Regions from separate parts of the Carboxydocella sp. JDF658 genome, predicted to be linked through region 2. Evidence: riboswitches for the same ligand, from Rfam matches in the RefSeq annotation. Region 2 holds a riboswitch; the other holds the start of a gene.
The links. Region 2 has a riboswitch for S-adenosylmethionine ahead of JDF658_RS03300 (homocysteine synthase). Riboswitches for the same ligand answer to the same signal wherever they lie in the genome.

Region 1 (3,675 bases), on a different contig from region 2:
GTTAGCAGCAAAAAATTGCGCACACCCAGAGCTGCTGCCCCCAGGATTTCCGACTGCAGAGCCAAACGGTTGCGATCCCGGCAGGTAAACTGGCAAATAGGTTCCAGGCCAGCCTGAAGCAAAAGAGCGGCCATTGCTACCGGGCTCATGCGCATGACCGCTCGCTGGTTATCGGTGATATTATAAGCTGTAACTTTCTCTTTGATAGCAAGGGCCAGCTCCAGCACTTCCTGAAAAGCAATCCCCCGGGGCGGGGGCAACTCAACCGTTAATACCTGACGCCCCTGAGCCAGTTTTTGCTGCAACAAGGCTACCTCTCCTTATCCGTAGAATTTCAAATTGATGCCCGCATTCGCTGGCAGAGCAACTGCAGCGGTTTTGGCTTTTTGAAAGATCAGGGCCCAGCCGCAGCGGCGGCTGCCCACCTCGCACTGGCCGCCCGGCCTGGTGCCCCCACAGGGCCCGCTGTTCAAGCCTTTGGCACAGGCTCGCACCGGACAAATGTCAAAGGTCTGCTGCTTGAGACAGGTCTGGCAAAGCTGACAGGATTTAGCGGGCTGCGGCATTGCTCTGGCCCCCCCTTTTCTTTTCCTTGCCCCAGGTAGCAAGGCTGATCAACACCGGAGTATCATCCCGACCACAGGCACAGGGGGAAGTGGACCAGATACCTTTGAGCTGGCTGACATATCGGACCAGGGGCCAGGCCTGCAGGCGCAGGCTGGTCAGCAGCAGTCGGTTGCCAGGAGACTGCTGGGCCAGAACATGTTCATGCAACCAGTGGATACTGCCCTTTTCACAGGTAATGGCTGCCGGGAAGGGCAACCAGGCTGGCTGCACCAGAGCCGTTACCTCCCCGTTGCTGATTTGCCGCGCCTCCTGGATGGCCTCCGCCAGGCCCCCTTCTTCCCCTTCCAGCCAGACCAGCAACAGCCGTTTCAGGGGCAGCCCATAGAGGTAAGGCAGTTGCTCCTTTCCCATGATCAGCACGGTGGGTTCCTTGCCCACCAGGGTGGAGGCCAGAGCCCGGGCTTCAATCAACACCGGTAAGGCTCCCAGCCGTTCCAGGGCCGGAACGGCCCAGTCCAGCAGGCCCGGCAGGGGCGGGCAGATTACCACCTTATCCCCTTTGCCGATACCGGCAAATTGAAAGAGAGTCTGGTAGGCCTCAATCCCCTGTTCCTTGTCCTTGCTGGTATAGGGCACCAGCCGGCGGCCACCCCGGCCATCGGTAACGGTGATCAACCCATTCCAGTATTCTTCTTCAGTCAGCTGAATTCCTTCCGGCCAATCATCTATTTCCACCTGGGGCCAGCGGCCAAATACCTGCCAGTCGGTCAGGTCCTTGGGATGGAGTTGCCAGCGATCCCAGAGCTGCCGGTACCAGGCACTGCGGCTGTAAGCATACCAGCAGGTTTCTCTGGCCAGCAACTGTTGCAGCCCCTGAATTTTTTGCCATTGGTTCTGTTTTCTCATCGTCTGCACCCCTTTCCCGAAAACAAAAAATCCTCTCCTGCAGATAAGCAGAAGAGGACATAAATAGCCTTCTTCCTCTTATCTGTCAGGTAAACACCTGCAGGAATTGGCACATTTCCCATCCGTCGTCCCCAACGCATGGGCTGTTGCCGGGTTTCATCGGGCCAGTCCCTCCACCTCTCTGGATAAGAGTACGAATTCCTATGAAATTGTTTACAAAGCTATTTTATGCAGATCAGGGGAAAATGTCAACTGTTTTAGAAAATTTTTTCCGCCAGCTCAGCTGTTATATGGTAAACCTTTTCCGCTGCTGCCACAGACAGGGTTCCTGTGCCACAGCTGGGAGTCAGCCAGCTCCGGGGCAGCACCAGTTCCCGGTCCAGTCCTCGCTGTTCCAGGGCTGCCAGCACTTCCTGCCAGCGGGCCAGCAGGGACTCTGCGGTCTCAGTCTCAATCCGGGGAGAAGTGGGTACCAGTCCCCAGGCCACTTCCCCACCTCGCTGGAAATAGGCCTGCAAAGCCGGTATATGTACCAGCAAGGAGGTAAGATATTCATAGGCATCAAAGAAGAGAATATCCAGCGGGCATTCCATCACCATGGACCAGTCCGTACCGGCACAGCAATGCAGACCGGTTCTTCCGCCCTCGGCCTTGATGGCAGTCATAACCGTGGTCAAATCCTCCTTGATGCCTTCCCGGGTCAGGGTAATGTGGGTGGATAGCCCCAGAGCATAGATACCTGGATCATCCACCGAGACTATTACCGGCAACCCCGTTTCTTCCCGCAAAAAACGGGTCTGCCAGCGGGCTCCCATTTCACAGGCCTTCAGGATCACGTCCCGCAACTGCTCATCATAGTAAGCCGCCCGGCCATCGGGTTGCAAGAGCTGAAAGCCGATGGTAATGGGGCCACTCAGCTGGCCTTTTACTCCCTGGGCCTGCCAGTTGCCAGCCTGAATGGAACGGACCAGGGCGTAAAGGCCGCTGGCACTTGCTTCCGGCAGGGCAAAAGCGGCCAGAGCCCTGCTCTCCCCCTCCTGAGCTGCCAGGTAAAGTTCGTAGAAATCCGCCAGACGCAGGGGAAAATCTTCCCCGTCGGTAGCAAAAACCAGTTTTGTACCTCTTTTTTCTACCAGACCCAGCTGGATGAGCGGGGAAACATACTGGGGTACAAACTCCTCCTGCCAGCCCCGGGCGGGAAATTGCGGCCAGTGCGGCCAGTCTCCCATATATTTTTGGATTAATGCCAGTCCTGCTTCAATCTCCTGATGGGGCAAACTGCCGATTCCTGTTACTTTTACTGCCATAACTACCGTCCCTCCTTAAAAAGTCCCACTTGCAGAAAAAAACCCAGGGCCATACTAACTGAAATCACCCAGGCCGGGTGGATTTTAAGCCAGAGCAGGGCCAGCAGGGAAGCAGCCGCAATTATCCAGGTGAACTGGTCGGGAAAGGCATTTGCTCCCATTTCCCAGGCTGTCTGAATCAGCAGCACAACCACCACGGGCCGTACCGCCTTCAACATCCCTGCAATCCCCGGGTGATGGCGATAACGCCAGAAAAAAGCCCCCAGGGCCACCACCGCTACGGCAGTGGGCACCACTACGCCAGCCAGAGCAACAACCGCCCCCCACCAGCCGGCCATTTTATAACCTACATAAGCTGCCATCTTGGTGGCAATAGGTCCGGGCAGGGCATTGGCCATGGCCAGCATATCAGTGAATTCCTCTTTGCTCATCCAGTGGTAATTTTCCACCACTTCCTGCTGGGCCAGCGGAATGGCTGCCGGGCCACCACCATAGCCGAAAATGCCTACTTTAAAAAAAGCCAGAAACAATTGCCAGATTGTCAGCATAATTTGCCCTCCCCCAGGCACTTGCCTGCAAAGCTGTGATATTTTTGCCAGAATCCGATGCCATCCATGCTCAGTGCAGAAGCGATGGCTTCCCAGAGATTGGCCCCCGGACTGAGGCCAGGTGCCAGACAGGGGTAAAGATAGTATAAACGCCCGGCAAAAGGCGTTAAATCCCGGGGCCTGACAGTGCTGGCCAGGATCCGGGCCTGCGGCCAGTGTCCGGCTCCCTTTTGCAGCAAATGGCTATCCCCGGCCAGCCAGTCAAAAGTCCGCGGGCCCAGGGGCCGCCAGCGTCGCTGCCCTTCCTGCTGTTGCCGCTGGGGATAAAGATAACGCAAGGGCAGCCG
Region 2 (3,675 bases):
CTGGGGGCCATTTCCGCCACTACAGCAATTATCGTCGGCCAGGTCAGCACCGCCGCCTTGCTGGATTATCTGGGCCTGGCTGGTCTTACGCCCAAACAGCCCCAATGGACCCACCTGGCCGGTCTCTTGCTCCTGGTTATCGGTGCCCGTCTATTACTGCAAAAATAAGTCCAGGCCTTAGGCCTGGGCTTTTTGCAGGGCCTGATCCAGGTCAGCGATCAGGTCATTGACATCTTCCAAACCAATGGAGAGACGGATCATTTCTTCCGTTACCCCGGTTGTCAATTGCTGTTCCGGAGTTAATTGCTGGTGGGTGGTAGAGGCCGGATGAATGACCAGGGATTTGGCATCCCCTACATTGGCCAGATGGGAGAATAATTCAAGGCTATCGATAAATTTCCGGCCTGCCTCCAGACCGCCCTTAATGCCAAAGGTCAGGATAGCTCCCTGGCCCCGGGGCAGGTATTTTTGTGCCCTGGCGTATTCCGGGCTGCTTGCCAAACCAGGATAGTTAACCCATTCTACCAGGGGATGCTGTTCCAACCAGCGGGCTACTTGCAGGGCATTGCTGCTATGCCGCTCCATGCGCAGGGACAGGGTTTCCAGACCCTGCAGGAAAAGGAAGCTGTTGAAGGGACTCAAGCAGGAACCCAGATCCCGCAATAACTGCACTCTGGCCTTAACGATATAAGCCAGCGGTCCCAGGGCTTCATGGTATTTCATCCCGTGGTAGCTGGGGTCGGGTTCAGTCAGACCGGGGAATTTACCACTGGCCGACCAGTCAAATTTGCCCCCGTCAATAATGACCCCGCCAATAGAAGTCCCATGGCCTCCGATAAACTTGGTGGCCGAATGGACCACTATATCCGCTCCATGTTCTATGGGCCGGCAGAGGTAAGGCGTCCCCAGGGTGTTGTCCACAATCAGGGGAATCCCGTTTTCATGAGCGATTTCCGCCACCCTTTCTATATCCAGCACATCCAGGCGCGGGTTCCCGATCAGTTCTCCATAAAGGGCTTTGGTCTTAGGGGTAATAGCCTGTCGGTAATTTTCCGGATCCCGGGAGTCGACGAAAATCACCTTGATCCCCAGTTTAGGGAGGGTGTGGGCAAACAGGTTATAGGTCCCGCCATAAAGACTGCTGGAAGCTACGATTTCATCACCGGCCTGGGCCAGGTTAAGGATGGAGAAAGTGATAGCCGCCTGACCGGAGGAAACAGCCAGTGCCCCTACTCCTCCTTCCAGCTGGGCCATCCGCTGTTCAAACACATCAGTAGTGGGATTCATAATCCGGGTATAAATATTGCCCGCTTCCTTCAGGGCAAACAGGTCGGCCGCATGCTGGGAATCACGGAAGCAATAGGATGTAGTCTGATAAATGGGCACAGCCCTGGCTCCAGTAGCAGGATCAGGTTGTTGCCCGCCATGAAGTGCAATCGTATCAAAGCCTGGTTTTTTGTTCATTATCCTTTCCCCTTTCTTGAAAAAATTAAAAGCGCCCGAGAGGCGCCTGGCATAACCATGCTTCCCTCTCATCTCTCAGGCTTTTGCCTGCAGGATTTGGCACATTTCCGCCTTCAGGCGGCTGTTGCCGGGCTTCATCGGGCCAGTCCCTCCACCACTCGCGATAAGAGTCGCCTATTTATTTGTGTAGTATAACAATAGCATGTATATCTAAGTATGTCAATATAGTTAGTGGGGATTATATTTAAATTTCTTGCAATATCCGTTCCACTACCTGATCATTAATACGGATCTTCGCCTTTTTTTCCACCTCTGCCAACCTTTCCTGCAGTTTATCCTCCCCGCCCCAGTATTGCACCAGCTTCTGTCGTGTCAGCTGGAGCCGGTTATATTTGTGCATCGCCTCCACTGTCAGCCCCCGGGCCTGCATTGTAGCCTGGAAGGTGGCCTCATCGGGAAAATTGGCCCGGATTTCCTTGATAACCGCCTCTACTTCCGCATCAGTAGCTATCAGCTTTAGTCTGGTCGCCTCCTGCATTAATAAAGTTTCCCTGACCAGGTCAGCGATTACCTCTTCCCGGAGCATGGTCAGGGCATGCTCCCGGCTGGGCCCGTTAAAATCCGTGCCCTGAGCCGTGAGGACAAACTTTTTCTTCTCTACCCGGCGTTCAAAGTCAACGGTGCTGATCTTTTCGCCGTTCACTATGGCCGCCGTTTTATTATCCAGCTGCGGAGGAGAGGTAGTCTGTCTGGCACAGCCAGTAATGATGACCAGCAATACGATTACAAGCAACAATAGCTTGCGCATACAATCTTATCCTCCTTGCCAGAAAGGCCCCGGGCTTTCCCGGGGCCAAAAGCCTTACTCTTTTTCGAAATCTTCCTTGCCAGCGCCACACATGGGGCAAACCCAGTCTGCCGGCAGAGCTTCAAAAGGAGTGCCAGGAGCAATCCCATTATCCGTATCCCCAACTGCCGGGTCATAGACATAGCCGCAAATAACACAGACGTATTTTTCCATAAGAACATCTCCTTTCTTTTTATCCCTGTCCCAGATCCGCCAGAATCCGGGAAAAATCTGCTTCCGGGTCCGTTTCCATGCCTTTTTCCACCGCCCGTTTTAACTGCCGGGCCAGGCCCTCATCTCCAATGACTATGGCACCAGTGAGCTGACGGCCCTGGAAACACAATTTGCAATAAAAGCCCTCTTCGTCTTCCTTGACTTTCTGGCTACCACTCTCAGCCCAGTTGCCTATGGAGAAGACGGAGGTGCCCATGACTTTAAGAATGGATGGCGGCGGCACCTCTACGTATTTTTCCTCAGCGCCAGCAGCATTCATCCCGGCTACCCGCCCCTGAGCCTGAGCCACTGGCCACAGCCCCCAGACCTGGCCATTGTATTCCGCCACGTCCCCGCAAGCCCAGATTTGGTCCTGGGAAGTGCGAAGATACCGGTCGACCACAATGCCCCGCTGGCAGGCAAGTCCGGCAGCCTGGGCTATTTCCAGATTGGGCCGTACTCCGGTGGAAAAGAGAATAAAATCCGCCAGCAGCTGTCGGCCATCAGCCAGTTGCAAAGCTTCTACTTTTTCCGTGCCGGTAATGGCCTGGGCCTGGGCAGCCAGCACCAGTTCAATCCCCGCTCTCTGGGCAGCCCGGTGGAGGTAGGCTGAAGCTTTTTCATCCACCTGGCGAGGCAACAAACGCGGATTGTGTTCTAATACCGCCACCTGAATACCGCGCTGACTGAGAGTCCAGGCCGCTTCCAGCCCCAGCGGTCCCCCTCCGATGATGATCCCTTTTTGGCCTGGCCGGGCGAATTCATTGATTCGTTGGGCATCCTCAGCGGTGCGCAGGGTAAAAACTCCTGCCAGCTGATTGCCCGGTACCGGTGGCAAAAAGGCCCGGCTTCCGGTGGCTATAATCAGGGATGAATAGGAAAGGACACTTCCGTCTTCTAACCACACCTGACGGGAAGCGGGATCAATCCTTTCCGCCTTTATTCCCAGCCTTAGCTCCACCCCCATTTCCTGATACCAGGCCGGAGGTTTTAACAAAAACTTTTCTACCTCAAACTCCTGGCCCAGAAGAAAGGATAGGCGCAAACGGTAATATGGTAGGTACTTTTCTGCTGCAACCAGAACAACCGGTTGCTCTTTATCCTGCTGGCGAATGCCTTCTATGGCACTAACAGCAGCTACCCCGCCGCCC

Region 1: linked by a shared signal. The riboswitch ahead of JDF658_RS12370 (hypothetical protein) and the one ahead of JDF658_RS03300 (homocysteine synthase) in region 2 are both predicted to bind S-adenosylmethionine.

The regions. Positions count from the first base shown of each region.
Region 1 covers NZ_BDLR01000106.1:177-3,851, reverse strand. The annotation lists gene JDF658_RS12380 (methylenetetrahydrofolate reductase) at 1-308, opposite strand, end outside; gene JDF658_RS12375 (methylenetetrahydrofolate reductase C-terminal domain-containing protein) at 321-566, opposite strand; gene JDF658_RS12370 (hypothetical protein) at 550-1,473, opposite strand; SAM riboswitch class I at 1,549-1,665, opposite strand; gene JDF658_RS12365 (hypothetical protein) at 1,731-2,780, opposite strand; gene JDF658_RS12360 (chromate transporter) at 2,783-3,328, opposite strand; partial or broken gene JDF658_RS14510 (hypothetical protein) at 3,322-3,675, opposite strand, start outside.
Region 2 covers NZ_BDLR01000017.1:14,029-17,703, reverse strand. The annotation lists gene JDF658_RS03305 (DMT family transporter) at 1-168, shown strand, start outside; gene JDF658_RS03300 (homocysteine synthase) at 178-1,464, opposite strand; SAM riboswitch class I at 1,530-1,634, opposite strand; gene JDF658_RS03295 (SurA N-terminal domain-containing protein) at 1,709-2,272, opposite strand; gene rd (rubredoxin) at 2,327-2,485, opposite strand; gene JDF658_RS03285 (NAD(P)/FAD-dependent oxidoreductase) at 2,505-3,675, opposite strand, start outside.